3 regions of the Cupriavidus sp. H18C2 genome follow, and region 1 is predicted to be linked to each of the others. Evidence: predicted binding sites of a transcription regulator. Region 1 holds the regulator's gene; each other region holds the start of a gene.

Region 1 (10,203 bases):
GCAGTTCCAGGTCAGGCGGGGGCTCCATGCCGTCGGCCACGACCAGGAACGGCGGCTCCAGCAGGATCAGCTCGCCCATCTGGCGCTTGCGCGGCTCGTCGTCCAGGCGCTGGTAATACTGGATCTCCGGCTTGCCCAGCACCTGGATGCGGTTCGGGTGGATCAGGTTCAGGTGGCCGACCAGGTCGGCGGCCGAGGTGGCTTCGCGGGCGAATTCGACGTCGAAGGCACGGTCGGCCCCTTCGAGACCGGCGACCCACGACAGTTTGATGTCGGCTGCGTTGTCGTCGAAGATCGACTGCGAGGTGACGCCGGTGAGTTCCATGCGGGATGACTTTCTACTTGGGGGGCGGGTGTGGCTTCAGGCGGCGCGCCGGGCCGGCCTGCGGGTCGTCACGGGTGCCATTCGGTCAGCAACTGGTGCACCGCCTCGGGCGTGGGCAGCGTGGCCAGGCCCTCGCGCATTTCGCGGTCCGAGAGCAACTGCGCGATTTCCGACAGGATTTCCAGATGTTGCTGGGTGGCCTGTTCGGGCACCAGCAGGAAGATCAGCAGCGACACGGGCTTGCCGTCGGGCGATTCGAACGGAATCGGCTCGGCCAGGCGCATGAAGCCGGCCAGCGGCTGCTTGAGCCCCTTGATGCGGCCGTGCGGAATGGCCACGCCGGCGCCCAGGCCGGTGGAGCCCAGCGATTCGCGTGCGAAAAGGTTGTCCGTCACGGTGGCCCGGGCAACGCCATGGTTGTTCTCGAACAGGAGCCCGGCTTGCTCGAAGACCCGCTTCTTGCTGGTGACGGTGACGTCGAGATGGATGTTGCCGGGTGGCAGCAATTTGGCCAAACGATTCATGGGCGATGCACGAGAAGTCAGGGTGGCGATGCGGCGTGTCGTCGCCGTCCCGCCGGAATGGGGCAATTCAGGATTCGAGTGCTATGGACGCCCGCATTGGAGCGTCCGGCCATTATAGAGCAGGGCCACAGCGCGCTTGTGCACTGCAGCGCCGGCGTCGCGGTCGTTGCCGTCGACGAACCGGCCGGTTAGCCCACCCGGCTGCCCCGCCGCGCCGCCGGCTGATCGCCATGCGGCATGCGGTGCGGTACACCGGGACCGTTCTGCCTGTCGTTCTTGTATGGCGCAGCATACACCGAGCGGCGTCGGATGCGAACACCCCGGCTGCCGGGGCGCGCCGGACGTGGCGCCAAGGTAACGCGGCGCGCGCGGTCCGGACATCAAAAAAGCCGCGCAGATGCGCGGCTTTGCTCTCTTCCTATCAGTCCTCTCGGGGACGCTAGCGTCCGCCTCAAGGGGCAGTCGGGTTTGCCAGCCTATTGTTGCTGCAGCTGGGCGGCGGCCATCTGGTACTTGACCGCCTCGCGGTCATGTCCCTGCACCCGGTCCTTGTAGCGGATCACCTGGCGGTCGAGCTTGTCGACCAGACAGTCGATCGCGGCGTACAGGTCTTCATGGTGCGCTTCGACGAAGATGTCCTTGCCCTTGAGATGCAGATTGATTTCCGCGTACTGACGCCTGTCCTTTTCCTTGTGGTTGTCGACCGATAGCAGCACGCTCACGCCAATGACCTGATCGAAATGCCTGACAATTCGCTCCAGTTTCGTTTCCACATACTCACGCAGCGGCGGCGTGATGTCGAGGTGGTGTCCACTGATCTTGAAGTTCATAGCGCTTCTCCTTCTGAAAGAGCCGCACCAGGCAGGCGGTTGCGGCTCGGCTACAAAGACTTGCGGAGATTCACTGCGGGGATCTTCAGCGCTTCGCGGTATTTGGCCACCGTGCGGCGTGCGACCACAAAGCCCTGTTCGCCCAGCAATTCGGCGATGCGGCTGTCGGAAAGAGGATTCCTGGGGTCTTCGGCTCCTATCAGTTGCTTGATCAGCGCGCGGATCGCCGTGGATGAGGCCGCGCCGCCCGTCTCGGTGGAGACGTGGCTGCCAAAGAAGTACTTCAACTCGAAAGTACCCATCGGCGTGGCCATGTATTTGTTCGTCGTCACCCGGGAAATGGTCGACTCATGTAAACCGAGTGTATCGGCTATTTCCCGCAAAACCAAGGGTCGCATCGCTATTTCGCCGTGCGAAAAAAAGTTCTTCTGACGCTCCACAATTGCCTGCGCCACCCGCAGGATCGTGTCGAATCGCTGCTGGATGTTCTTGATGAGCCACCGCGCTTCCTGCAGCTTCTGCTGCAGCCCGGCCGCCCCGGCCTCGCCCTTCGCGCCGCGCAGGATCTGCGCGTACATGTCGTTGATCCGCAGCCGCGGCATCACGTCGGGGTTCAACTGGGCGATCCAGCCGCTGCCGCTCTTGCGCACGAACACGTCCGGCACCACGAAATCCGCTTCGGGACGACTGTACGCATGTCCCGGGTACGGCGCCAGCGAACGGATCAGCTCGTGCGCGGCCTTCAAAGCTATTTCGTCCACCTGGAGCGCTTTCTTGAGCCGCGTGTAGTCGCGCACGGCCAGCAGTTCCAGGTGCTGGTTGACGATGGTCAGGGCCAGCTCGCGCTGCGGATGCTGCAGCCGCTTCAGTTGCAGGCTCAGGCATTCCGCGGCATTGCGGGCGCCCACGCCAGGCGGGTCGAAGCTCTGCAGCAGCGTCAGCATCGCGTGCACTTCATCGTGTTCGAACTCGAGTTCTTCAGGAAGTTCGCTGCAGATTTCCTCGAGTGACGCACTCAGGTAGCCGTCGTCGTCCAGCGATTCGATCAGGAAGATGGCCAGGCCCTTGTCGCGCGCCGAGATCTTGAGGGGCGTCAATTGCTCCATCAGGTATTCGCGCAGCGTGGGATCGGCGTCGCGCAACTGCATCGGCGTCTTCTCGTCCTCGTCGCCCTGCGGGCGGCGCGCGAAGTCGTCCAGGCTCCAGTCGTTGCCGTAGTCCTCGCTGCCCGAATCGCCAAAACCCTCGTCCTCGCTGCCAGCGGCGCGATCGGTGCGGTCGTCGCCGTTGGCCTGGGGCTCGGCGGGGGCCGGCGCCGGGGCGCTCTGGAGGTTGACGGACCCGTCCGCGGCCACCCGCAGCGGGCTTTCGATCCAGTCGTTCTCGCGTTCGAGCAGCGGGTTTTCCGTGAGGGCCTGTTCCACCTCCTGCTGGAGTTCGAGCGTGGAAAGCTGCAGCAACCGAATCGATTGCTGCAGTTGCGGCGTCAGGGCCAGATGCTGGGAGAGTCGGAGCTGAAGCGAAGGTTTCATGCGACCTATTCTATGCGCATCTTTCCGTTGTTGGAACGGAATTTGCTAGAACCTATCGTTTCGGCTTCGCTGATCGGAAACGGCTTTGGAAAAGCCGTGTGCAGGTGCGGTAAAAATGACCTGCGGGCGGCGCGGGGCCGCGCTTTACATGCGGAAATTCTCGCCCAGGTAGACCCGCCGGACCGACTCGTTGGCGATGATTTCCTCGGGCTGGCCGGCCGCCAGCACGGTGCCTTCGCTGATGATGTACGCGTGGTCGCAGATGCCCAGCGTCTCGCGCACGTTGTGGTCGGTGATCAGCACGCCGATGTTGCGCGCCTTCAGGAAGCTGACGATGCGCTGGATCTCGCCCACGGCAATCGGGTCCACGCCGGCGAACGGCTCGTCCAGCAGGATGAAGCGCGGCGACGACGCCAGCGCCCGGGCGATTTCCACGCGCCGCCGCTCGCCGCCGGACAGCGACAGCGCCGGGTTGTTGCGCAGGTGGGCAATCTGCAGGTCGTCGAGCAGCGAATCCAGCCGGCGCTCGATCTCGGCCTTGGACAGCGGCTTGCCGTTGTCGACCTGCAGTTCCAGCACCGCGCGGATGTTCTCCTCGACGTTGAGCTTGCGGAACACCGACGCTTCCTGCGGCAGGTACGACAGCCCCATGCGGGCGCGCTCGTGGATCGCCAGGCCGCTGATGTGCACGTCGTCCAGCACGATGTCGCCTTCGTCCAGCGCCACCAGCCCCACGATCATGTAGAACGACGTGGTCTTGCCCGCGCCGTTGGGGCCGAGCAGGCCCACCACCTCGCCGCTCTTCACGTCGAGCGACACGTCCTTGACCACGGTGCGCGTGCCGTAGCGCTTCTTCAGGTGGCGCACGACCAGCGTGCTGCTGTCGGTGCGGACGGCCGATGCGGAGGACGGGGCGGCGGCGGCGAGCGTGGCGGTATCGTTCATCAGGGACTGGCTGGTCAATCGTTAGGGCTTGGCGGGCGTGGCCGACGGCCGCAGGTCGAGCTGCGGGCCGGCCGCGGCGGGCGCGCTGGCATCGGTGCGCGGCGACAGCACCGCGCGCACGCGGCCCGACGGGTTGCCGGCGGTCGTGTTGTTGTCGCCGCCCGTGGCCGTGTAGTACTCGTTGCGGCTGTCGTAGGTGATGACCGCGCCGCGGATCTCGTCGATGATCTTCGCGCCCGCGCCAGACACGCGCGCCGCGCGGGCATGGCCGATCAGCTTGTTGACCTCCGACTTGCCGTCGTATTCGATGCGGTCGCCCCAGCCGTCGATGTACTCGTCCACGCCGTCGCGCTTCTGGCGGATGTACGCCTGGCGGCCCGGCTTGGCGGTGGCGATGGCGTACTGGTAGCCCTCGGGGTCGGTGCGCAGCTCGGCGGCGTCCGACTTCAGCACCATCGTGCCCTTGGTCAGCACCACGTTGCCGGTGAGCGTGTAGATCTGCTTGACGTCATCGTAGCTGGCGTTGTCGGCCTCCAGCACCAGCGGCTTGCCCTGGTCCGCGCGTTCGGCAAAGGCCGGCGCGGCCAGCGTCAGGCCGATGGCGGCAAGGGCGCCCAGCAGGGCGGGCGCGAGGCGGCGACAGGACGATGTCGTCAGGGATGCGGTCATGTTTGGCGAATGATGAGATGAAGACGGCGACCAGGGCGCGCCGCCGCGTGGGCGGCTGCCGGCGTCACTGGGTCCTGGTCTGCCCCTGCGGCGGGTTCATGATGATCGTGCCGCGTACGTTGCCCAGCAATTGTACTTCGCGGGTGACGTTGTTGAAGATCATGCCGTTGGCGGTCATGACCGACGGGCCGCGCGTCAGCTCCACGGCCTTGTCGGTCTTGACGATGTCGTCGTTGACCAGCAACTGGAAGTATTGCGAGGCGGCGGTCATGCGCGGGTCCTTCGACGGATCGGCGCCGGCCTGCCGGATGACGAAGGCGTTGCCGTACAGGTCGATCACCGACCCCTCGGCGTTCATCACGCCGCGGTCGGAATTGGCAGTCACGGGCGGCCGGTCGGCCTCGTACGAGCGCATGGCCGGCGTGGTCACCTCGTAGGTCTGGTCGTCCTCGAAATGGATCATCCTGACGCCGGTGAAGCGCAGCTTGGTGGATCCGTCCTCGGCCAGCTCGGTGGCCGAGAAGCGCTCCATCCAGTAGTCGGGCTCGTGGCGCTTGGCGCGCGACTGCTCGGCGTCCTCGCGCGGTGAGTTCAATTGCACGAGCCAGAACGTGCTGCCGGCGACGATGGCCATCAGCAGCAGCGGCAGCAGCCGCATGACCATTCCGGTGAGTCTGGACAGGAAGTCCGGCATCGTTCAGATGACCTTGGCGCGCGTCAGGTCATGGATATGGAGCGCGCCCACCAGGCGGCCGTCGCCATCGACGACCAGTAGCTGGTTGATGCGGTTCGTTTCCATGATCTGCACGGCTTCCACGGCCAACTGGTCCTGGTTTACCGTGCGCGGGTTATGGTGCATGACGTCCCCGATCGGCACGGTCTTCCAGTCGCGCGGGGTTTCCAGCAGGCGGCGCAGGTCGCCGTCGGTGAACACGCCGATGGCGCGGCCATCGGGGTCCACCACGGCGGTCATGGCCATGCCCTTGCGCGTGATTTCCATCAGCGCCTGGGCCAGCGGCGTGCTTTCGCGCACCTCGGGCACCGCGTTGCCGGTGCGCATGACGTCGCGCACGTGGGTCAGCAGCTTGCGGCCCAGCGCGCCGCCGGGATGGGAGCGGGCGAAATCCTCCTCGCCAAAGCCGCGCGCGTCGAGCACGGCCACCGCCAGCGCGTCGCCCAGGGCCAGCGCGGCCGTGGTGCTGGCCGTAGGGGCCAGGTTCAGCGGGCAGGCTTCCTGCGCGACGGCGCCGTCCAGGTGGGCGTCCGACAGCTTGGCCAGGTTCGACCCGGCATTGCCGGTGATCGAGATCAAGCCGGCGCCGATGCGCTTGACGATCGGCACGATCGACAGCAGTTCGGCGGTCTCGCCCGAGTTCGAGAACGCGATCAGCACGTCGTCGCGCGTGATCATGCCCAGGTCGCCGTGGCTGGCCTCGGCCGGGTGGACGAAGAACGACGGCGTGCCGGTGGAGGCCAGCGTGGCGGCCACCTTGCGGCCGATGTGGCCGGACTTGCCGATGCCGGAGACCACCACGCGCCCGGTGCAGCCGAGAATCATCTCGACCGCCTTGGTGAACGCGGGCGTCAGCCGGCCGGCCAGCGCCGAAACGGCGTCGGCCTCGATCTGAAGGGTGTGGCGAGCGAGCGCGAGTGCTCGATCCGCATCGAAATTGGCTATCATGGCGCTGGAGTATACCAACGAATGCGATGGCGTCTGGCCCGGCGATCCGCCCGGCCGCCATGACGACCGCCGCGCTTGCCGTCTCTTGCCGGCGGGGTGCCGATGCCGGCTCAGGCGCGTGCCCGGCCGGTGTTTCCAAAGCCTGCCGAATGCATTCTCCGCTGGAACTGACCCTCGTGCTGCTGGCCGCCGCCGTCTTCGGCGTGGTGGCGTTCCGCATGCTGCAACTGCCGCCCATGCTGGGCTACCTGGCGGTGGGCATCCTGATCGGCCCGCACGCGCTGGGCCTGGCCAGCGACACCGGCCAGACCAAGTACCTGGCCGAATTCGGCGTGGTCTTCCTGATGTTCTCGATCGGCCTGGAGTTCAGCCTGAGCAAGCTGCGGGCGATGAAGCGGCTGGTGTTCGGGCTGGGCGGGTCGCAGGTGGCGCTGTCGATGCTGGCGGTGGTGCCCGCGAGCTGGCTGTTCAGCTGGCTGTTCCCGCTGTCCTGGCAGGCGTCGGTGGCGCTGGGCGGGGCGCTGGCCATGTCGTCGACGGCCATCGTCGTCAAGATGCTGTCCGAGCGGATGGAGCTGGAAAGCGAGCACGGCCGCAACATCATCAGCGTGCTGCTGTTCCAGGATCTGGCCGTGGTGCCGCTGCTGATCATCATCCCGGCCCTGTCGCGCGATCCGGGCGACCTGGCCGCCGCGCTGGGCCTGGCCACGGTCAAGATCGTCGTGGCGCTGAGCCTGATCTTCTTCGTGGGGCAGCGCCTGATGAGCCGCTGGTTCCACATCGTGGCGGCGCGCCGGTCGCAGGAACTGTTCATGCTGAACCTGCTGCTGGTGACGCTGGGCATGGCGGCGCTGACCGAGCGGCTGGGCCTGTCGATGGCGCTGGGCGCGTTCATGGCGGGCATGCTGATCTCCGAGACGCCTTACCGCCATCAGGTGGAAGAAGACATCAAGCCGTTCCGCGACGTGCTGCTGGGCCTGTTCTTCGTCACCATCGGCATGCTGCTGAACGTGCGCGTGGTGTTCGACCACGTCTGGCTGGTGCTGGGCCTGCTGGTCATCCCCATCGTGTTCAAGCTGGTGCTGATTACCGGGCTGGCGCGGCTGTTCGGCTCGCGCCAGGGGGTGGCCATCCGCACGGGCCTGGGGCTGGCGCAGGCCGGCGAGTTCGGGTTCGTGCTGCTGAACCAGATCGACGGCATGGGGCTGGTGGACCCGGTGCTGATCCAGGTGATCCTGGCGTCGATGCTGCTGTCGATGCTGGCCGCGCCGTTCCTGATCCAGTACAGCGACGCCATCGTGCTGCGCTTTGCCGCCAACGAATGGCTGATGCAGTCGCTGAACATGACGCGCATTGCCGCCCAGAGCCTGCAGACCGAGAAGCACGCGATCATCTGCGGCTACGGCCGCAGCGGCCAGAACCTGGCGCACATGCTGGAGCGGGAGGGCATCAACTACGTGGCGCTGGACCTGGACCCGGACCGCGTACGCGAGGCCGCCGCCGCTGGCGATACCGTGGTCTATGGCGACGCCGGCCGGCGCGAATCGCTGATCGCGGCCGGTATCCACCGGGCGGCGCTGGTCGTGGTGACCTACGCCAACACGCCGTCGGCCGTGAAAGTGCTCCATCACGTGCAGGAACTGGAGCCCGCCATGCCGGTGATCGTCCGGACCGTGGACGATTCGGAGCTGGACACCCTGCAGAAGGCCGGCGCCACCGAGGTGGTGCCCGAGATCATCGAGGGCAGCCTGATGCTGGCGTCCCACGCGCTGGTGCTGCTGGGCGTGCCGATGCGCCGCGTGGTGCGCGGCGTCCAGCAGGCCCGCGATGCGCGCTACAGCCTGCTGCGCGGCTACTTCCACGGGCGCGACGACGAGGAAGACATGGTCGAGCGCGATACCGTGCGGCTGCATTCGGTGTCGCTGGGCCCCGAGCACACGGCGGTGGGCCGCCGGCTGGGCGCGCTGGGGCTGGAGCGGATTGGCGTGGAGGTGACGGCGGTGCGCCGGCGCGGCATCCGCGCGTTCGATCCGCAGCCCGAGACCGTGCTGGAACCGGGCGACATCATCGTGCTGCGTGGCACGCCCGAGGCGCTGGAGTCTGCCGAAGTCCGGCTGTCACAGCAGTAGGCGGGCGGGCTCAGGCCGAGCCCGTGCGCCGGGCCTCGGCGATTGCGGGGGTGGGGCGGCGGGTGCCGCCGTTGTCGACCCACGATGCCGGCAGGCTGTCGAGCACCGCGCGGGCGTCGAGCGACCGGATCGGCACATGGGGATCAGCCGGAATGCGTCCCTCGTTCTGCAGTAGCAGGTAGCGCATGCAGCACACGCGCAGAAAGGACGCGAAGTTGGCAGACAGCGACGCCTCGCCGCGATATTCGGCCAGTTCGTCGTGCAGGCGCGCCAGCAACTGGTTGACGCTCATCGCGTCGCGCCGGGCCAGCTCCTCCAGCACCTCCCAGAACAGCGTTTCCAGCCGGATGCTGGTAGCCACGCCGTGCAGGCGCAGCGAGCGGGACTGGGTCTGGTACGAGTCCGGATTGGCCCGGACAAAGATTTCACACATGCGGCCACTCCCGTGCGCAGCGGCCGGACCGGCCGCGTTCGGAAGCCTCTACTCTACGATCCGCGTTCCCAGCACGGCAAGAAACTGCGCCAGCCACGCGGGATGCGCCGGCCAGGCGGGCGCCGTCACCAGGTTGCCGTCGGTGTGGGCCTGGTCGACCGGGATGTCGGCATAGGTGCCGCCGGCCAGCCGCACTTCCGGGGCGCAGGCCGGATAGGCCGAACAGGTACGGCCTTCGAGCACGTCGGCGGCGGCCAGCAGCTGGGCGCCGTGGCAGACCGCCGCGATCGGCTTGTTGGCCTGGGCGAAATGGCGCACGATCTCGATCACGCGGTCGTTCAGGCGCAGGTACTCGGGCGCCCGGCCGCCCGGGATCACCAGCGCGTCGTAGCTGGCCGGCTGGACATCGGCAAACGTGGCATTGAGCGTGAAATTGTGGCCGCGTTTTTCGCTGTAGGTCTGGTCGCCCTCGAAGTCGTGGATGGCCGTGGCGCAGTGGTCGCCGGCCTTCTTGTCCGGGCAGACCGCGTGGACCGTGTGGCCCACCATCTGGAGTGCCTGGAACGGCACCATGGTCTCGTAGTCCTCGGCGAAGTCGCCCACCAGCATCAGAATCTTCTTTGCCATAGCTGTCTCCTGTATGGTTACGGGTTGCGGCCGCCCGGGCAGCCCGGCCATTGTGCGGCGGCCCGGCGCGGCGCGGGTGGTAGCCCGTTACCGCATGATCCTTTCCTACAGATTCCCCATGGCAGATTCCATCATCCAGTCCCCCGACCTCGGCGATGTCACCGGTTACCTGCGTGACCGCATCCGCACCGTGCCGGACTGGCCGCAGCCCGGCGTGCAGTTCCGCGACATCACGCCGCTGCTGCAGAACCCCAAGACCCTGCGCGTGCTGATCGACGTGTTCGTGCACCGCTACATGGACCAGCAGCTCGACCTCGTGGCCGGCATCGACGCGCGCGGCTTCATCCTGGGGTCGATCATCGCCTACGAGCTGAACCTGGGCTTCGTGCCGATCCGCAAGAAGGGCAAGCTGCCGTTCCAGACCGTGGCCGAGGAGTACGAGCTGGAGTACGGCAGCGCCACGGTGGAGATCCACGCCGATGCCTGCAAGGCCGGCGACCGCGTGCTG
Region 2 (10,203 bases), 740 kb from region 1:
CAGCGCCAGGATCGCCACCACCTCGTCCAGGCTGGACACCAGCGAGCGCGGCATGTCCGGCCGCAGGATCAGCAGCTCGGCCACGCGCTGCGGCGTGATGACGGCACGGTAGATCTTGCGGTAGACCTCGAAGCCCGAGACCGACCGCAGCACGGCGGCCCAGTGGTAGAAGTCGTTCTGCTCGCGGTTCGGGTCCAGGTCGCCGTGCTCGCGCGCCGACGCCTGGAACTTGACGTCAAGAATCCGCGCCGTGTTGTCGGCCCGCTCCAGGAACGTGCCCAGCCGCATGAAGTGGAACGCGTCGTCCTTGAGCATCGTGCCGAACTGCACGCCGCGCGCCAGGTGCGAGCGGAACTTGACCCATTCGAAGAAGCGCGACGGGTCGTCGCGCAGCTCGCCATCGGCGATCATGCGCTGGACGTCCAGCCACGTGGTGTTGATGGTCTCCCAGACCTCGGTCGTCAGCGACCCGCGCACCGCCCGCGCGTTCTCGCGCGCCGCGCGCAGGCAGCTCATGATCGACGACGGGTTGGTCATGTCGCGCACCATGAAGTCGATCACGTCGTCGCGGTGCAGCAGCCCGTACTTGTGGTCGTAGGCGCGGGTCAGCTCGGAGATGTCTAGCATCGCCCACCAGCCCTGCTCGGCCACCTCGGCCGACTGCGGCAGCAGCGAGGTCTGGTAGTTGACGTCGAGCATCCGCGCGGTGTTTTCCGCGCGCTCGGTGTAGCGGGCCATCCAGAACAGGTGGTCGGCGGTGCGGCTCAGCATGGCAGGTTCTCCCGGCGGTCGGCGGTCATGGATCAGCGCTCCAGCACCCAGGTGTCCTTGGTGCCGCCGCCCTGCGACGAATTCACCACCAGCGACCCCTCGCGCAGCGCCACGCGCGTCAGGCCGCCGGGCACCATGCGTACCTCCTTGCCCGACAGCACGAACGGCCGCAGGTCGATGTGGCGCGGCGCGATGCCCGATTCCACATAGGTCGGGCACGTGGACAGCGCCAGCGTGGGTTGCGCGATGTACTGCTCGGGGCGGGCCTTCACGACTTCGCGGAACTGGGCGATCTCGGCCTTCGTGGCCGCCGGCCCCACCAGCATGCCGTAGCCGCCCGCGCCGTGCGTTTCCTTGACCACGAGGTCGGCCATGTGGTCCAGCACGTACTGCAGGTCGTCCGGCCGCCGGCACATGTAGGTCGGCACGTTGGACAGGATCGCCTCCTCGCCCAGGTAGAAGCGGATCATGTCCGGCACGTACGGATAGATCGACTTGTCGTCGGCCACGCCGGTGCCGATGGCGTTGCAGATGGTCACGTTGCCGGCCCGGTAGACCGACAGCAGCCCGGCGGCACCAAGCGCCGAGTCCGGCCGGAACACCAGCGGGTCCAGGAAGTCGTCGTCCACGCGGCGGTAGATCACGTCGATACGCTGCGGGCCCTGCGTGGTGCGCATGTACAGGTGGTCATCGTCGACGAACAGGTCGCTGCCTTCCACCAGCTCCACGCCCATCTGCTGGGCCAGGAAGGCGTGCTCGAAGTAGGCGGAGTTGTACATGCCCGGCGTGAGCACGACCACGGTGGGATCGGCGATGTTCTGCGGCGACACGCTGCGCAGCATGTCGAGCAGCAGGTCCGGGTAGTGGGCCACGGGCGCCACGCGGTTGCGCGCGAACAGTTCCGGGAACAACCGCATCATCATCTTGCGGTTTTCCAGCATGTACGACACGCCGGACGGCACGCGCAGGTTGTCCTCCAGCACGTAGAACTCGCCCTCGCCGGCGCGCACCACGTCGATGCCGGCCACATGGGCGTAGATGTCGCGCGGCACGTCGATGCCGAGCATCTCGGGCCGGTACTGGGCGTTGTTGTAGATCTGGTCCGGCGGGATCACGCCCGCGCGGATGATGTCCTGCCCGTGGTAGATGTCGTGGATGAACCGGTTCAGCGCCGCCACGCGCTGGCGCAGGCCGCGCTCCAGCGTGGCCCATTCGCTGGCCGGAAACACGCGCGGGATCACGTCGAACGGAATGGTCCGCTCGGTGCCGCTGTTGGACTCGTCCTTGTCGCCGTAGACCGCGAACGTGATGCCCACCCGGCGAAAGATCAGGTCGGCCTCGGCACGCTTGTTGTCCATCGTGGCCGCCGACTGCCGGCCCAGCCAGTCGGCAAAGCTCCGGTAATGGGGCCGCACCGCGCCCTGCGGCAACGCCTGCCCGGCCTCGATGGCCGGCACCGTGCCGTCCTCCCGCCCTTCCAGCATCTCGTCGAAAAACCGCGCCGCCATGATGGCCGCTCCTTCGTGGATGTGGGCGCCCGCCGCCCGGGCCGTGCCGCCAGCCAGCTACCGGTCCCGTCCCGCACGGCCATACCGCCAGCCGCCCTTGTTATCGATGCCTCGTCGAGTCGACGCTTGAAGCATATCCGTACCGGCCAAACCCGCAAGGGGCACGCATCTGGCAGGGTTGGGGGTACGCGGAACGGTTTAGCAAGATGCGCGCCAGGGGGTGGGGGTGGCAGGTCCTACGGCCTGGCTTGCTCCCCTCTCCCGCACGACACCGAATCCGGCGGGCACTTGGTCAGGATGTCCTGCACCAGCGCCTCGGGCGGGCGGCGGATATCCAGCACCAGCGCGTCGTGCGGTTCTTCGAGCGTGTCGAACTGGCTCTGCAGCAGCGCCGGGTTGAAGAAATGGTCCGAGCGGACCGACAGCCGGCTGCCGATCGTTGCCGCATCGCCCTTCATGAACACGAACGTCACGCCGCCGTCGGGCGGGGTCAGGCGGTCGCGGTAGGCCTGGCGCAGCGCGGAGCAGGTGAACACGTGGGTCCGGCCTTCGGCGCGGGCGGTGTCGATGGCCGCGCGCATGGCGTCCAGCCACGGCCAGCGGTCTTCGTCGGTCAGCGGCACGCCGGCGTGCATCTTGGCCTTGTTGGCCTCGCTGTGGAAGCTGTCGGCGTCATGAAAGCCGCAGTGCAGTTGCTGCGCCAGCAACTGGCCGACCGTGGTCTTGCCGCTGCCGGAAACGCCCATCAGGATATAGATCATGTCTGCTCCATCGAACATGGTGTCGGGTGGTGTTGCCACCCTTGTCGGTAGCCGCCGGCCACGTGCGGCGCGGCACGGCGGTGCCCCGGCACACACTGGCCGGGGAATACGAAGTTTCGGAAGAAAGCCGGCGCCTGACGGCGCCTATTGTGCGACGGCGGCGTCCGTTTGGACAGCCGCGTCGGCCTCGGACAGGTCCAGCGCACTGCCGCCCTCCTCGGCGATGCGGGCGTGGCGTCGGAACAGGCCGAACAACCCGCGACCCATGCTGAAGTCCGCGAACGGGTCGGCCGGTGCCGGCGCGGCCGGACGGGCCGCGAACGCCTGCTGCGCGGCGGCGTCCCCCACCAGTTCGAGCGTCCCGGCCACCGCATCGACGCGGATGATGTCGCCGTCACGCACGCGCGCCAGCGGGCCACCGGCCAGCGCCTCGGGGCCGACGTGGATCACGGCCGGCACCTTGCCGGACGCGCCGGACATGCGCCCGTCGGTCACCAGCGCCACCTTGTGGCCCGCATCCTGCAGCGCGCCCAGCGCCGGCGTCAGCCGATGCAGTTCGGGCATGCCATTGGCATTCGGCCCCTGAAAGCGCACCACGGCCACGACGTCGCGGTTCAGCTCGTCGGCCTCGAAGGCAGCCTGCAGCGCCTCTTGCGAATCGAAGACGCGCGCCGGCGCCTCGACCACGCGGTGTTCGTCGGACACGGCCGAGACCTTGATCACGCCGCGTCCGAGGTTGCCGGCCATCAGCCGTAGTCCGCCCTCGTCCGAGAACGGCGCCGACGCGGGCGCCAGCACGGCGGTATCGCCGCTCGTGGTCGGCCCGTCGCGCCAGCGCAGCTTGCCGTCGGTCATGACCGGTTCCTCGGTGTAGCGGGCCAGCCCGCGCCCGACCACGGTGTTGACGTCCTCGTGCAGCAGCCCGGCGTCCAGCAGTTGCCCGATCACGAAGGCCACGCCGCCGGCCGCGTGGAAGTGGTTCACATCGGCCGACCCGTTGGGATAGACCCGCGCCAGCAGCGGCGTCACGGCCGAGAGCTGGTCGAAGTCGTTCCAGTCGATCAGGATGCCGGCCGCCCGCGCCATGGCGACCAGGTGAATCGTATGGTTGGTCGACCCGCCCGTGGCCAGCAGGCCCACCATGGCGTTGACGATGGCGCGCTCGTCGACGATCTGCGCCAGCGGCGTGTACTCGCGCCCGCGGGCGATCAGCGCCAGCGCCCGCTGTGCCGCCGCCGTGGTCAGCGCATCGCGCAGGCCGCTGTCCGGATGCACGAACGCCGCGCCCGGCATGTGCAGGCCCATGACTTCCATCAGGAACTGGTTGCTGTTGGCGGTACCGTAGAACGTGCAGGTACCCGCGCCGTGGTAGGCCGCGCATTCGGCCTCCAGCAACGCATCCCGGCCCACCTGGCCCGTGGCGTAGAGCTGCCGCACGCGCGCCTTTTCCTTGTTCGACAGGCCCGACGCCATGGGGCCTGCCGGAACGAAGACGACCGGCAGGTGGCCGAACTGGAGCGCGCCCATCAGCAGGCCGGGCACGATCTTGTCGCAGACGCCCAGCATCAGCGCGGCATCGAACGTGTTGTGCGACAGCGCCACGGCGGTACCCATGGCGATGGCGTCGCGCGAGAACAGCGACAGCTCCATGCCGGCATTGCCCTGCGTGATGCCGTCGCACATGGCCGGCACCCCGCCCGCCACCTGCGCCACGGCGCCCACGGCACGGGCGGCCTCGCGGATCACGGCCGGGTAGCGCTCGTAGGGCTGGTGCGCCGACAGCATGTCGTTGTAGGCGGTGACGATGCCGAGGTTCGGCGCATGCTCGACGCGCAGCTTGAGCTTGTCGTCGGCCGGCAGCGCCGCATAGCCATGGGCAAGGTTGGCGCACGACATGCCGCGCAGCGGCCCGAGGTCCTGCTGCGCGCGCGCGCAGCGCGCCAGGTAGGCGGCGCGGCTGGTGCGGCTACGTTCGATGATGCGCTGGGTCACGGCCGAGATTTCGGCGCGGACATTGCCACTGGCGGCTTGGGTCATGGCGGAATGGGTCCTCGTGGGGCGATCCGGACGAGCAGTCAATGCAGGCGGCAGGCCGTCCGAATCTGTAGATTTTCTACATTATAGCCACGGCCGGGAGGCGCCCGGAAGCCTTGCCTCGGCGGCGAAATGGCGTTATACGCGCAAATTTCAGCGGAATCCGGGTAAATCCGGAGGGCGACGTCACGCAACAATGGTTCGATTTCATGATTCAAATGTGTAGAATCTCTACAAAATTCAGGGCTGCATACCGAAGCCGAGAAGCTGAAGCTCGAAGCCCGGTACAACCAGAAGCCCGGTACGACACCCACGCACGACCTCCCGTCCGACCCTCACCATGCGCGACAGAATCCTCGCCGTCTACGACACGCTACGCCCGTCCGAACGCCGGCTGGCCGACTATGTGGCCCGCCACGGCGCCAGCGTCATCCGCCTGACCATGCCGGAACTGGCCGAGCGCGCCGGCGTCTCGCAGCCCACCATCGCCCGCTTCTGCGCCGCGCTGGGCTACGACGGCTTCAAGGAATTCAAGCTCCAGTTCGCCCAGAACGTCGGCGGCGGCACGCCGTTCGTCCACCAGGACGTGGAAGCCAGCGACCGCCCGGCCGACATCGCCGGCAAGGTGTTCGACCGCACCATCGCCACGCTGATGAGCGTGCGCAACGCGCTGTCCGCCGACCAGATCGAGCACGCGATCCGCCTGCTGGCCAGCGCCCGGCGCATCGAGTTCTACGGCTGCGGCAACTCCGGCATCGTCGCGCTCGACATCCAGCACAAATTCTTCCGCCTGGGCATTCCCACCACGGCCTACTCCGATTCGCACGTCTTCAGCATGTCCGCCGCCCTGCTCCGGCCCGGCGACGTGGCCGTGCTCGTGTCCAACAGCGGCCGCACCTGGGACATGCTGGCCGCCGCCACGCTGGCCCGTGGCAGCGGCGCCAGCGTGCTGGCGCTGACCCACAGCGGGTCGCCGCTGGCCCGGCTGGCCGACGTCTGCGTGTTCTCCGACGTCGAGGAGGACAGCGAGGTCTACACGCCGATGACCTCGCGCATCTGCCACCTCGTCCTCGGCGACGTGCTGGCCGCCGGCGTGGCGCTGGAACGCGCGGAGTCTGTCGCCGCCGGCCTGCAGCGCGCCAAGGCCCACCTGCGCGAGCGCCGCATCGCCGGCGCCGAACCGGCCCCGCTGGCCGCGCAGCCCGAGGACACCGACACCCCCGCCACCACACGCGCCCCAAGGAAATCCCCCAAGCCAGCATCCAAGGCGTCCCCGGCCCCGTCCGCCCGGCGCGGCAGGACGCCCGCCAAGGTCGACTAGCCCCTCAACGCGGCGCCGGCGGCCGGTCGCGCCAGTAGCGGCGGACGTGCTGCCGATACGGCACCACCCGCAGCCCGTCGCCGTCCGTGACGATCGTGACTGCGCCGGTCTCGTCGGTCCGGTACCGTGCGATGCCGGCACGCCCGTACCGCTGCCAGACGTCCTCGCGCGGATGCCGGTAGCGGTTCGCAAATCCGAGCTGGAAGACCGCCACCGCCGGCTGGACGGCCCGCAGGAACGCCACATGCGACGACGTGCCGCTGCCATGGTGCGGTACGACCAGCACGTCGGCCCGCACCTGGGCCGGCGGCGCCCGGGCGATGAACCCCAACTCCTCGTTCACGCCGATATCGCCCGTCAGCAGCACGCTGCGGTGGGCCGTTGCCACGCGCAGGACGCAGCTTCTGGCGTTGCTCGACAGCGTCGCGCGCGTCAGGTCTTCCGCCGTGGGATGCATCACGTCGAACCGGACGCCGTCCCACACCCACCCTGCCCCGGCAACGCAAGGCACCCACGGCCGTCCCGGCAAGGTCAGGAGCCGGTGACCGGGCGCAGCGGCGGTCATGCGCGCGCTGACCGGCACCGCGCGCATGACATCGAGCACGCCGCCCGCGTGGTCCGCGTCCTCGTGGCTGACCATCAGCATGTCCAGCCAGCGCACGCCGACGGCACGCAGGTACGGCACGACGACCTGCGCGCCCGCGCTGGCGCCCGATACGTAGGACGGCCCCGCGTCATAGAGCAGCGCATGCCGGCGTGTTTCGACCAGCACGGCGGTGCCCTGCCCGACATCGAGCGCGGTGACCCGCATTTCCCCTTCCGCGATGGCGTCGCGCCCGCCGAGCAACATCGGCAGCATCAGTACCGCACCGGGCCAGCGCGGCAGGGCCCGGCCGCCCGCTTTCGCCCGCAACCGGGGCAGCCGCACCCGGCCCGGTGTCAGCAGCACCACCACACCGGCCAACGCCAGCCCGGTGACCAGCCAGCCCGGCTGTGCGGCTTCCCATACCGCCCATGACGGCGCCGCCAGCCACGCCAGCCCGTCCACCAGCGATGCCAGCAGCGCGTGGGCCACGCCGAGCAGCATCGTCGCCACGTCGGCGGGCAGTACGGCGCTGGCCAGCGCCATCGGCGTCACGAACAGGCTGACAACCGGTATCGCCACGGCATTGGCCAGGCACGAGACCACCGACACCTGCCCGAACAGCAGCAGCGTCAACGGCACGAGCCCGACGGTCACCGCCCACTGCGCCCGCGCGGCCTCGACCAGTGCCCGGACAATCCGCCGCCCGCAGCGCGCGACGAACCCGCCGAAGCCCTGGCCGATGACAGGCGCCCCGCCGCCCCGCGCTTCCTGACCCCCCGCTTCCCGCTCGCCCGACTCCGGCCGCCGCGCATGGAAGAAGATCGCCGCCACGGCGCCAAACGACAGCCAGAAGCCGGGCGACATCACGGCCCAAGGGTCGATGGCCACCGCCACCCCGGCCGCCCACGCCAGCACGACCGACACCGGCGGCGCCCGGCCGCTCCATAGCGCGACGGCCGCCACGATCAGCATCGTGACCGTCCGCAGCGCCGGAATCTGCATGCCGGCCAGCAGGCCATAGCCGAGCGCGGCCAGCACCGTCACCACCAGTCCGGCCTGCTGCGCCGGCCAGCGCAGCGGCAAGGGCCGCCGCAGCACGCCGCCCAGGCCGAACGACCGTCGCCACAGCCCGCGCGCCACCGCGCCGGCCGCCCCGGCGACCATCGTGATATGCAGGCCCGAAATGCTGACCAGATGCGAGATGCCGGTGCGCCGGAACACCTCCCAGTCGGCCTGCGCAATGCCGCGCTGGTCGCCGATCACCAATGCCACCAGCACCGGCCCGTACCGCGCATCGGCCGGCATCGCCGCGCGCAGGTGGTCGCGCACGGCCGCCCGCCACGCCGCGACGCGGACCATCCACGGCAGCGCGCCGTCGTCGCCCCCGGCTGGCTGGCCCTCCCGCACGTAGCCCGTGGCGTCGATCCCTTCGGCGAGCAGCCAGTACGCGTAGTCGAACCCATGCGGATTGGCCAGCCCGCGCGGCGGCCGCAGCCGCACCGTCAGCTGGTAGCGCTGCCCCGGCACCAGCCGTTCCGGTGGATCGCGCCACGTCAGCATGACCGACGACACGCCGGCGCGTTGCGCCCGATCGTCGTCCCAGCGCGCTACGTTGAAGCGGAACCGCGTGCCATGGCCGGCGTCGTCGGGCAGGCCCGCCACCACGCCCTCGGCAACCAGGTCGCGCGCCATCAGGTCCGGCGGCAGCCAGCGGTTCATGCGCAGCTCCGCGCGCCACGCGGCCCAGCCGAAGGCCGCCAGCGCGGCCAGAGCGATGACCAGTGCCCAGCGCGCATGACGCCAACAGGCCGGGCGGGCGCGCACCAGCAGCGCGCCCGCCAGCATGGCCGCCACGGCCCAGCCGATCCACCACGCGCGCGACGCCGGCAGTTCGGCCTGTTGCTGCAGCAGCCAGCAGCCCGCCACCAACGCCAGCAGCACCACGCGCATCGAAACCCTCCGACCGGTTGAACAACGGGCGTAGTTGTACCGCGCCGGCACACGGCAAAACGTGTCCGTCTGCTGCGGCGATGTGTCAACAGGTTAAAACGGAGGGAAAGCGGAGGAAAACGGAGGAAAGACGCGCTCAGCGCGGCGCCATCACGTCGGCAAAGGCGGCCAGCCGTGGCAGGGCCGCCACGGCGTTGCGCCACATGGCATCGGCCAGTTCGCGCTCGGGCAGGCCGCGCAGGTCGGCCATCGCGCGCGCCACGCCGGCCACCTCGCCGGGCGTGTTGCGCGCCTTGTGCTGCTCGCCGAACTGGTCGTCGGACAGCCACGCCGGGGCGATGTCGGGCGCGTCGGTTTCCAGCACGATGGCCTCGATCGGCAGTTCGCCCGCCAGCCGGCGGATCTGCCGCGCCCGCGAGAACGTGACATTGCCGCCAAAGCCGAGCTTCATGCCGTGCTCGACATAGCGGCGCGCCTGCTCGTGGCTGCCGTTGAACGCGTGGGCAATGCCCTGCCGCACGCCCACCCGCCGCAGCCCCGCGTACACCTGGTCCTGCGACTTGCGCACGTGCAGCAGCACCGGCAGGTCGAATTCGCGCGCGATCTTGAGCTGCTCGGTGTAGAGCCAGGTCTGGTGCGCGGCGTCCAGGCCGGGCACGAAGAAATCGAGTCCGATCTCGCCGATGGCGACGAGGCGCGGGTCGTCGATGGCCGCGGCCACGCGGGCGCGCAGCGCATCCAGGTCAGCCTGACCGGCGCCGGGCGTGCACAGCGGATGGATGCCCAGCGCGTAGACGCAGTGCGCGTGGCGCTGGGCCAGCCCGCTCACGGCGTCGAAGTTGGCCACCGCCACGGCCGGCAGCACGATGCCCGAGACGCCCGCCGCCGCGGCGGCCGCGATCACGGCGTCACGGTCGGCGTCGAACTCGGCCGCATCGAGGTGGCAGTGGGTATCGATCCACATGGGCCGGCCGGGTCAGCGCTCCGGATGCAGGTGGCCGTCGCGCAGGCGGAAGACGCGGTCGCAGCGGCCGGCCAAGTCCATGTCGTGGGTGACGATCACGAAGCTGGTGCCCAGCGTGCGCGACAACTCCAGCATCAGGTCGTAGACGCCGCCCGCCGTGTGGTCGTCGAGGTTGCCGGTGGGTTCGTCGGCCAGCACGCAGGCCGGCTGCCCCACCAGCGCGCGCGCGATGGCCACGCGCTGGCGCTCGCCGCCCGACAGCTCGCCGGGCCGGTGCCTGGACCGGCCGCCCAGCCCCACGCGCTCCA
Region 3 (10,203 bases), on a different replicon from region 1:
CCGCGTGCAGCAGTTTTCCACGCGCGTGTACGGGCCGCTGTTCACGGCAGGGCTGCACTACTGGCAGCTTGGCGAGTCGCACTACTGGGGCCACAACGCCATCATCCGCATCAAGCCGTTCATGGAGCATTGCGGGCTGGCGCCGCTGCCGGGCAAGGGGCCGCTGTCGGGCGAAATCCTGTCGCACGATTTTGTCGAGGCCGCGATGATGCGCCGGGCGGGATGGGGCGTGTGGATTGCCTATGACCTGCCGGGCTCGTTCGAGGAACTGCCGCCGAACCTGCTGGACGAGGTGAAGCGCGACCGCCGCTGGTGCCAGGGCAACCTGATGAACTTCCGGCTGTGGATGAAGCAGGGCTTCCACGCGGTGCATCGCGCGGTGTTCCTGACCGGCATCATGGCCTACGTGTCGGCGCCGCTCTGGTTCCTGTTCCTGCTGCTGTCCACGGCCGCGCTGGCCAAGCACGCGCTGGTGCCGCCCGAGTACTTCACCAAGCCGTACCAGTTGTTCCCGACCTGGCCCGAATGGCATCCGGAGAAGGCGCTGGCGCTGTTCTCGGCCACGGCCACGCTGCTGTTCCTGCCCAAGCTGGCCAGCGTGATCCTGCTGCTCAAGGACGCCAGGCAGTATGGCGGCGTGGTGCGGCTGTTCCTCAGCATGCTGATCGAGATGACGCTGTCGGCGCTGCTGGCGCCCACGCGCATGCTGTTCCATACCAAGTTCGTGCTGGCGGCCTACAGCGGCTGGGGCATCTCGTGGAAATCGCCGCCGCGCGAGGACGCCGAGACCACCTGGGGCGAGGCGTTTGCCCGCCACGGCTGGCACACGGTGCTGGGGCTGGTGTGGGGCGCGGGCGTGTATTGGCTGAGCCCGGGCTTCATCTGGTGGCTGCTGCCGATCGTCGGCTCGCTGGCGTTGTCGATCCCGCTGTCGGTGATGCTGTCGCGCGTGTCGCTGGGCCGCGCCGCGCGGCGCGCCGGCCTGTTCATGATCCCCGAGGAAACCATGGTGCCGCGCGAGATCGTCGAGACCCAGCAGCACGTGGAAAGCGCACCGGAGACGCCACGCTTTGTCGACGCGGTGGTGGACCCGGTGACCAACGCGCTGATGTGCGCCACCGGCACGGCCCGCACGGTCATGCCCGAGCCGGCGCGGCTGCAGCACGCCTCGCTGGTGCAGCACGCGCTGACCCACGGCCCGGGCTCGCTGTCGCCGGCGCAGAAGCACATCCTGCTGGGCGACCCGCTGGCGCTGTCCAAGCTGCACGAGCTGGTCTGGGGCTCGCCGCTGGCGGACGCGGCCTGGAAGGAAACCCGTGTGCTGATGCGCCGCGCGCCCAACGTGTTGCCGCTGCGGCCACGGACGGCTTGAAGCGGTTGGCGGGATGAGAAACGGCAGGCCTTGGGCCTGCCGTTTTTTTGTCTTCGTTCTAGGGCGCACGTGGCGGTCATCGCCCCGTTTTAAACGCTACCGCAGGGCCGAGACGCAGATCGGGGCGTTGATGTACACGTCGCCCACGCGGCGTTCGCCGCGGTCGTTGCGGGTCATGTAGCGGAACATCATGCTGACGCCGATCTTGGTCAGGATTTCCACGTCGCGGTTGGCGCAGATGTTGCGCTGGAGCGGCGCGGCGTAGTTCACCTCGAAGCTGGCGAGGTCGAGCATCGGGCCGCGGTAGTTCGTCAGTTCGAGCTGGAAGAGGACATGCTTGCCGGGGATGGACTGGCAGCGGCGCAGGCGCGTCTCGCCGTCGATCTCGATGGGCAGGGCGTCGTTCAACTGGCGGCAGGCGCGCGCCAGTACGCTGTCCGGACGGTTGGTGCTGCGCAGCAGTTCGGGCACGCCGGCCCCGCCGGTGTTCTGGCCGGTGGCGGCGCCCTTGAGCATGCGTGACAGGGCATCGGCTTCGTCGACCGCCACGGGCGCGGAGGACGGTGCCGAAGCCATGGCGGACGGCCTGCCGGGCGCGGCTCCTGCGGGCAGCGGCGGCAAGGCTGCCAGTGCAGCCAGGCTCAGCGAAACAATAAACGGCGTTTGTCGTATGGTCATGCAGGATAACGTTGCCGGGGACGGGTCCCGTGATCCGTCTCCCGCGATGCGTCTGACTGCGTGGTCGGCAATACATCTGTCCCGACAGGCAGGCATTGTACCCTCCACCTTGGTGCACGTGAAAGCCGCGCCACCCGCAATGCCGCACCCGGCGCCGGTCTGCGGCGGATTTTCCACGCTACTTCCGGCGACTTGACGCGCGCGCCGCCACGCGCTTGCGCGCTATGCAACAATTGCGCCTTGGCCAACCGGAACCCCTTCATGACGTCCTCCGCCAGCGCGCAAGCCAATGCGCGCTTTCCGCTGTGGCTGCTGATCTGCGCATCGCTGACCGCCATCGCCCCGCTGTCCATCGACATGTACCTGCCCAGCTTTCCGGCGCTGGCGGCCGATCTCCATACCGATATCGGGCGCGTGCAGCTCACGCTGGGCACGTTCCTGGTGGGCCTGGCGATCGGGCAGGCGTTCTACGGCCCGGTGAGCGACCGGTACGGCCGCAAGGCGCCGCTCTATGCGGGCCTGACGATCTATGGCGTGGCGGCCGCGGGCTGCGCGCTGGCGTCGACGGTGGAGTCGCTGATGTTCTGGCGCTTCCTGCAGGCGCTGGGCGGGTGCACCGGGCTGGTGGTGTCGCGCGCGGTGATCCGCGACCGGCTGGAGGCGCGCGAGTCCGCGCGGGCGTTCTCTTCGCTGATGCTGGTGATGGGGCTGGCGCCGATCCTGGCGCCGCTGATCGGCGGCGCGGTGCTGGCCGCCACGGGCTGGCGCGCGATCTTCTGGATCCACTGCGGCGCGGCCGTGTTGCTGCTGTGGCTGATCCACGCGCGCATGGAGGAATCGCTGGACCCGCAGCGCCGCCGCACGCTCCATCCGGGTACCGTGCTGCGCGGCTACTGGGAACTGCTGCGCGACCGCGAGTTCCTGGGCTATTCGCTGGCAGCGGGTTGCGTGCAGGGCGGCATGTTCGCCTACATCGCGGGCTCGCCGTTCGTGCTGATCGAACTGCATGGCATCGATCCCTCCCACTACGGCTTTGTGTTCGGTGCCAACGCCTTTGGCCTGATCGCGATGTCGCAGGTCAACGCGCGGCTGGTGCGCGCCCGGGCGCTGGACGACGTGCTGCGCGTGGCGCTGCTGGCGCCCTGCGTGGCCGGGCTGACGCTGGCGGCGGCCACGCTGCTGGGCGTGGCCACGCTACCGGTGCTGCTGTGCTGCTTTTTCGTGTTCCTGGCCGGGCTGGGCTGCATCACGCCCAACGCGTCGGCGCTGGCGCTGGCGCATCAGAGCCATCGCGCCGGCACGGCGTCTGCGCTGATGGGCACGCTCCAGTTCGGCTTTGGCACGCTGGCCGGCGCCGCCGTCAGCGTCTGGCACGACGGCACGGCGCTGCCGCTGGCCGTGGTGATGGCGATCTGCGGCAGCGGCGCCGTGCTGCTGCGGCTGTACGGCCACGCGGGCATGCGCCAGCCGGGCTGACGGCCCGCGTCACGCGGCCTGGTTGGCCGGCTGGGCCAGCGGCATGGCCGGCGCGTTCTGCATGACCACCATCTGCGCCGGCATGGGCGCGGCAAAACCGGCGGCGCCGAAGCTGTCGCGGATCGTGCGGTTGGTGTCGAAGTAGACCTGCCAGTAGTGGTCGTTGTGGCAGTACGGGCGGACGGCCAGCACCGGGCCCACCAGCGTGAATTCCAGGATCTCGACGTCGACGGGCGGGTCGGCCAGCACGTTCGGGATCGCGGCCACCTTTTCCTTGAGCAGCGCCACGGCGGCGGCCGCATCGGTGGTGCCGGCCAGCTGGGCCTTCAGCTCCACGCGCCGGAACGGGTTCGCGGTGAAGTTCTGGATGGTGTCGCCAAAGATCTTGTTGTTGCCGATGACGGTCAGCACGTTGTCCGGCGTGTCGAGCGTGGTGGCAAACAGGCCGATCTCGCGCACGGTGCCGGTCACGCCGCCCACGGTCACGAAATCGCCCACCTTGAACGGCCGCAGCACCACCAGGAAGGCTCCGGCCGCAAAGTTGGCCATCAGCCCGGACCACGCCATGCCGATGGCGACGCCGGCCGCGGCAATCAGCGCGGCGAACGTGGTGGTCTGGATGCCGAAATAGCCGAGGATGCCGATGACCAGCACCACGTTCAGCGTGACGGTGACAATCGAGCCGACGTAGCGCAGCAGCGTCGGGTCCACGCTCTGCTTGGCCAGTGACCCCTGCACCATGCGCACCACGAAGTGGATCAGCCATCGGCCGACCACCCAGAAGGCCAACGCGGCCAGGACCTTCACGCCGAAAATGGTGGCGTAGCCGTAAATGACGTCGCGGATGCTTTCGAGCGAGGTGGTATCCATGGACACACTCCTTGGTGATCGGGGCAGGAAAAACCAGGGACAGCAATATGGCGCGCGCTGTCGGTCAAGTCAGCACCACCTGCCGGTGTCGGCGAACGGCAAAAAGCCAAGGGCATTATTGGGCGCGCCACTTCGAAAGTTCAAGACAATCTTTTTTGGGCGCCAAGTAAAAAAGGCCGGAGATTTTCCGGCCTTTCTTGCGGGTAAATGACGGGAATGTGTCGATTACCAGTTCGTCTCGCGTTCCGGCGTGGCGGAAATACGATGCAGCGTCAGATCGGCGCCGTTGAACTCTTCTTCAGCATCCAGCCGGATGCCCACCAGCTTCTTGAGCGCGCCGTAGACCACGGTGCCGCCGATCAGCGCCACCACGATGCCCAGCAGCGTGCCGGCCACCTGCGCCCCCAGCGATACGCCGCCCATGCCGCCCAGCATCCGCGTGCCGAAGATGCCCGCGGCAATGCCACCCCAGGCGCCGCACAGGCCGTGCAGCGGCCAGACGCCCAGCACGTCGTCGATGTGCCACTTGTTCTGTGCCAGCGTAAACAGATGGACGAACAGCAGGCCCGCCACCGCGCCGGTCACCAGCGCGCCGAGCGGATGCATGATGTCCGAGCCGGCGCAGACCGCCACCAGGCCGGCCAGCGGGCCGTTGTACGAGAAGCCCGGATCGTTGCGCCCGGCCGCCCACGCGGCCAGCGTGCCGCCGACCATCGCCATCAGGGAGTTGATCGCCACGAGGCCGCTGATCTTGTCGATGGTCTGGGCGCTCATCACGTTGAAGCCGAACCAGCCCACCGCCAGCACCCAGGCGCCCAGCGCCAGGAACGGAATGTTCGACGGCGGATGGGCGCTGATGCGGCCGTCCTTCTGATAGCGGCCACGCCGGGCGCCCAGCAGCAGCACGGCGGGCAGCGCAATCCAGCCGCCCACGGCGTGCACGACCACCGAGCCGGCAAAGTCGTGGAACGGCGCGCCGGCCACGGCGGTGAGCCAGTCCTGCACGCCCAGCCGGTTGTTCCAGACGATGCCCTCGAAGAACGGGTAGACGAAACCCACCAGCACGAACGTGGCAATCAGTTGCGGATTGAAACGCGACCGCTCGGCAATACCGCCCGAGATAATCGCCGGGATGGCCGCGGCAAAGGTGGCGAGAAAGAAGAATTTCACGAGTTCGTGGCCATTCTTTTCGGCCAGCGTCTCGGCGCCGGAGAAAAACTGGACCCCGTAGGCGATCGTATAACCGATGAAAAAATAGGCCAGCGTGGAAACGGCGAAATCCACGAGGATTTTCACCAGCGCATTGACCTGGTTTTTCTTGCGGACGGTGCCCAGTTCCAGGAAAGCGAAGCCTGCATGCATCGCCAGCACCATGATCGCGCCCAGCAGGATGAACAAGGCATCCGTGCCTGTCTTCAGGTTGTCCATCGTTACCCCATGCTCAAAATGGGAGCACGAGTAAGCAATTAACGTTCCAGTTCAGGGCGCAGAACGGGGAATCCCGCGCCAAATCAGGGCGCGACGCACCGGCGCGGCGTTTAGCTGCCAGCCAGCCAAAATGGGCTGGCGCACGCTAACGGGGCGGCATGCGCCATATCGACGCACTGGATAGGGAGCGCAGGTTCCGAATTGGTGCATCGACGGGTTTTGCACCCGGATCGGGCATGAATAAGTGGGCGTGATTCGTGTCGGGATAATGCAGGAAAATTGCCGCAGCCGTCGCTTTGGGCGCAATATTCTGTCCGGTCCGCAAAGTGCGCCGTCCGATACGTCCTGTTCCGGAAAAGTGACGTGCCGATTCGTGAAACAGAGGGGTAAAACGCCCGCTAAGTCTTGTCGCAGAACGATTTGCGGCAGTTTCCGTTGCATCGGTGCCACTGGGGATTGCTCAAGCCGTAAAGGGCAGATTAGACTGCGCCGATCGGACTTTTGCCGACTGGCATAAGTCCGGTGACGACGACCAAACAAGGGAAATCAGCCATGAATAAAGGTGAACTGGTATCGGCCATCGCCGCGGAAGCAGAACTCAGCAATGCCGCCGCCGAGCGCGCGCTGAACGCCGCGCTGGACAGTATCAAGAAGGCAGTGGCCAAGGGTGACTCCGTCACGCTGGTGGGTTTTGGCAGCTTCAGCTCGGGCAAGCGCGCAGCCCGTACCGGTCGCAACCCGCGCACCGGCGAAACGATCAAGATCCCGGCCGCCAAGACGGTAAAGTTCTCCGCCGGCCAAGGCTTCAAGGACGCCGTGAACAAGAAGAAGTAAGCGCATCTCGTTCCTGAGAAGCACAGAAAGCGGCCTGCGCGGCCGCTTTTCTATTTGTTGGCCACCATTTTCCCCGCCTTTCTCGTCGCACCGCCGAAATCGCCGCGCCCGGGTATGCCATTGCCCGGCCCACCGGGTTACACTGCCCGCGCCTCAGGCTCGATTCTGGATTTTTTGCGATGAATGATCTGTCCCACCAGCTGTCCATGACCGTGCTGATGACGCCGGACATGGCCAATTTCTCCGGCAATGTCCACGGCGGCACCATCCTCAAGTACCTCGACATGGTGGCGTACGCCTGCGCCAGCCGCTATGCCGGCCGGTATGTCGTCACGCTGTCGGTGGACCAGGTGGTCTTCCGCCAGCCCATCCACGTGGGCGAACTCGTGACGTTCCTGGCGGCCGTGAACTTCACCGGCCGCAGTTCGATGGAAATCGGCATCAAGGTGGTGACCGAGAACATCCGCAGCAAGGTGGTGCGCCATACCAATAGCTGCTATTTCACGATGGTGGCGGTGGACGACAACGGCACGCCGGCCGAGGTGCCGCCGCTGCAGCCGCGCGACGAGGTGGAGCGCCAGCGCTTCGAGGCCGCCCGCCAGCGCCGCGCGCTGCGCCAGGAAATGGAGCGCCGCCACGACGAGATCAAGGGGGCGACGGCCGAATGACGTCCACTGCATCGCGATTCGCGCTGGCCCTGGGCCTGGCCGCGCTGGCCACGGCCGCCGCAGCCGAGGAAATCGGCAGCGTATCGACCCATTTCCGCGTCACGGGGTCCGACAAGGTCGTCATCGAAGCCTACGACGACCCGGCCGTGGACGGCGTGACGTGCTACGTGTCGCGGGCGCGCACCGGCGGCATCAAGGGCTCGCTCGGCATGGCCGAGGACCCGGCCGAGGCGTCGATTGCCTGCCGCCAGGTGGGTCCGATCGCGTTCAAGGGGCCGGTGAAGCAGCAGGAGGACGTGTTCTCCGAGCGCATGTCGGTGCTCTTCAAGACGCTGCACGTGGTGCGTGCCGTGGATCGCAAGCGCAACACGCTGGTCTACCTGACCTACTCGGACCGGATCGTCAGCGGCAGCCCCCAGAACGCCGTGACCGCCGTGCCGGTGCCAGCCGCCACGCCCATCCCGGTCAAGTAGGCGCCGGCGTCTGCCGGCCCCTCAGGCCGCCTCGAACAGCTTGCGCAGGTTCGACTTCAGGATCTTGCCGTTCGGATTGCGCGGCAGCATGTCCTGCATGACGATGATCCGCACGGGCACCTTGAACGCGGCAAGCTGCTGGCGCACGAAGTCCTGCAGCTCGGCCTCGGTGGCCGTGGCGCCGGGCTTCAGGCTGACCACCGCGCCGGGCTCCTCGCCCAGCGTGCGGTGCGCGATGCCGACCACGGCCGCGTCCATGACGGCCGGGTGCGCGTACAGCGCGCTTTCCACCTCGATGCAATAGATGTTCTCGCCGCCGCGGATCAGCATGTCCTTCATGCGGTCGACGATGTAGAGAAAGCCTTCCGCGTCCAGCCGCGCCACGTCGCCCGTGTGCAGCCAGCCGTCGACGAACGTCCTGGCCGTGGCCTCCGGCTTGTTCCAGTAGCTGTGCACGACGTTGGCGCCGCGCACCATCAGCTCGCCAATCTCGCCCGGCGGCAGCGCGTTGCCAAAGCCATCGTCGATCTTCATCTCGCCGATGGGCAGGGCCGGGCCGCTGCTGTCGGGCCGGTGGATGTATTCCTCCGCGCTGTGGCTTGTGAACGTGGCCGACGTCTCGGTCATGCCCCAGCCAATGCCGGGCGCCGCGTGCGGGAACGTCTCGTGGATGCGGCGGACCAGTTCCGGCGATGCGGGCGCGCCGCCGTAATGCATGTTTTCCAGCGACGACAGGTCGAATTCGGCCCGCTGTGGATGCTCGATGATCTGCCACGCGATGGTCGGCACGCCGCCGGCCGACGTGCAGCGTTCGCGTTCGATCAGCGCCATGGCGCGCAGCGTGTCCCAGCGGTACTGCAGCACGATCTTGCCGCCGTTGGCCAGCGCGCCGTTCAGCACGGACATGCAGCCGGTGACGTGGAAGAACGGCACGGCCAGCAGCGCGGCCTTCTGCGGCGCGTCGGGGTTGGGCTCCGGCACCGGCTCGCCGCGCCGCAGCAGGTTGCGCAGCGGGCTGAACTGGGCGCAGACCGCCACCGTGCAGGCGTTGCGATGGGTGCCGACGGCGCCCTTGGGCTTGCCCGTGGTGCCGGACGTGTAGAAGATCGTCGCGTCGTCCTCGGGGTCCAGCGGCACCTGCGGCAGCGATTGCGACGGCAGCGCGGGCCAGTCCGGCGACGCGCCGATCACGCTGGACAGCGCCACGATGCGCGGGTCGTCGAACGTGGCGCCGTCCGGTGCGCGCGACACGTACACGCGCGCCAGCGCCGGGCAGTCGCGCAGGTGCGGCAGGATGCGGTCCAGCCGCTCATGGTCGACGATGGCGACGCGGCTGCCCGAATCGGTCAGCCCGTATTCCAGCTCCGGGCCGGTCCACCACGCATTGAGCGGGGTGACGATGGCGCCGGCCAGCAGCCCCGCGTAGAACGCCACGGGCCATTCGGGCAGGTTGCGCATTGCCACGGCCACGCGGTCGCCCTTGCGCACGCCGTCGCGCACCAACTGGTGCGCCAGTTCGGTGGCGGCCAGCGCGAACGCGCGGTAGCTCACGCGCTCGTCCTCGTAGACGACGAAGGTGCGCTCGCCCCACGCCGCGGCCACCAGGAACAGGTCGCGCAGCGTGGGCGGCGCGTTCTTCCAGACCGTGGTGGGAATGCCGCGGATCACGCGCGTCTCGGTCTCGAACGGCGCGCCGGGGGCGGTCAGCCGGGCGTGCGCGTCGGCCAGGGACATGGCCGGCCACTGCGGGCCGGCCGGCGAGGGTTGCTGCGGTTGCTGCGGTTGCTGGGACATGCAGGGCCTCCCGCGCAGGTTGGACTAGATCGTGACGCCGCCGTCCACCACCATGGCCTGGCCGGTCATGAACGTGCTGGCCGCCGACGCCAGGAAGCACGCCGCGCCGGCAATCTCCACCGGCTCGCCGATGCGGCGCAGCGGCGCGTTCTCGGTGGACTGCTTGTAGCGCACCGGGTCGTCCCACAGCGCCTTGGCAAAGTCGGTCTTGATCAGCCCAGGGGCGATGCAGTTCACGCGCACGTTGTGCGGCCCGAACTCCACGGCCAGGTTGCGCGCCAGCTGGAAATCGGCGGCCTTGGAGACGTTGTAGACGCCAATCGTGGGCGACCCGCGCAGGCCGCCGATCGACGACACGATGATGATCGAACCCTCCTTGCGCTCGATCATCTGCGGCGCCACCATCTGGATCAGCCAGTGGTTCGAGATCACGTTGTTGTCCAGCACCTTGCGGAACTGCTCGTCCGACACGCCGCTCATCGGCCCGTAGTAGGGGTTGGACGCGGCGTTGCAGACCAGCACGTCCACCTTGCCGAAGGCGCGGTTGGCCTCGTCCACCAGGTGCTGGAGCGCCTCTTTCGACGAGATATTGGCCGCCACGGCCAGCGCG

What was found. Region 1 encodes sigma-54, which starts transcription at its own class of promoters, with help from an activator protein. Its sites were predicted from a motif close to TGGCANGNAANCTGCTTT; they were not measured.
Region 2: EPAKOI_RS05090 (circularly permuted type 2 ATP-grasp protein) is a predicted target of sigma-54. The motif match lies at 2,478-2,495, and genes of this name have one in related genera.
Region 3: EPAKOI_RS20485 (ammonium transporter) is a predicted target of sigma-54. The motif match lies at 5,856-5,873, and genes of this name have one in related genera.

What each region holds. Positions count from the first base shown of each region.
Region 1 is NZ_CP186010.1:314,467-324,669, forward strand. It holds gene hprK (HPr(Ser) kinase/phosphatase) at 1-325, opposite strand, end outside; gene ptsN (PTS IIA-like nitrogen regulatory protein PtsN) at 394-849, opposite strand; gene hpf (ribosome hibernation-promoting factor, HPF/YfiA family) at 1,326-1,679, opposite strand; gene EPAKOI_RS01510 (RNA polymerase factor sigma-54) at 1,730-3,211, opposite strand; gene lptB (LPS export ABC transporter ATP-binding protein) at 3,356-4,156, opposite strand; gene lptA (lipopolysaccharide transport periplasmic protein LptA) at 4,178-4,825, opposite strand; gene lptC (LPS export ABC transporter periplasmic protein LptC) at 4,890-5,519, opposite strand; gene EPAKOI_RS01530 (KpsF/GutQ family sugar-phosphate isomerase) at 5,523-6,506, opposite strand; gene EPAKOI_RS01535 (monovalent cation:proton antiporter family protein) at 6,656-8,635, shown strand; gene EPAKOI_RS01540 (ribbon-helix-helix domain-containing protein) at 8,646-9,068, opposite strand; gene EPAKOI_RS01545 (DJ-1/PfpI family protein) at 9,117-9,695, opposite strand; gene EPAKOI_RS01550 (adenine phosphoribosyltransferase) at 9,814-10,203, shown strand, end outside.
Region 2 is NZ_CP186010.1:1,057,543-1,067,745, reverse strand. It holds gene EPAKOI_RS05095 (alpha-E domain-containing protein) at 1-771, opposite strand, end outside; gene EPAKOI_RS05090 (circularly permuted type 2 ATP-grasp protein) at 804-2,279, opposite strand; gene EPAKOI_RS05085 (gluconokinase) at 2,516-3,040, opposite strand; gene edd (phosphogluconate dehydratase) at 3,185-5,077, opposite strand; gene EPAKOI_RS05075 (MurR/RpiR family transcriptional regulator) at 5,415-6,395, shown strand; gene EPAKOI_RS05070 (DNA internalization-related competence protein ComEC/Rec2) at 6,400-8,931, opposite strand; gene EPAKOI_RS05065 (TatD family hydrolase) at 9,068-9,895, opposite strand; gene lolD (lipoprotein-releasing ABC transporter ATP-binding protein LolD) at 9,908-10,203, opposite strand, start outside.
Region 3 is NZ_CP186011.1:869,202-879,404, reverse strand. It holds gene mdoH (glucans biosynthesis glucosyltransferase MdoH) at 1-1,372, shown strand, start outside; gene EPAKOI_RS20505 (hypothetical protein) at 1,469-2,050, opposite strand; gene EPAKOI_RS20500 (Bcr/CflA family multidrug efflux MFS transporter) at 2,312-3,526, shown strand; gene EPAKOI_RS20495 (mechanosensitive ion channel family protein) at 3,536-4,396, opposite strand; gene EPAKOI_RS20490 (hypothetical protein) at 4,395-4,607, shown strand; gene EPAKOI_RS20485 (ammonium transporter) at 4,622-5,824, opposite strand; gene EPAKOI_RS20480 (HU family DNA-binding protein) at 6,377-6,658, shown strand; gene EPAKOI_RS20475 (acyl-CoA thioesterase) at 6,838-7,326, shown strand; gene EPAKOI_RS20470 (CreA family protein) at 7,323-7,799, shown strand; gene EPAKOI_RS20465 (class I adenylate-forming enzyme family protein) at 7,821-9,593, opposite strand; gene EPAKOI_RS20460 (SDR family oxidoreductase) at 9,618-10,203, opposite strand, start outside.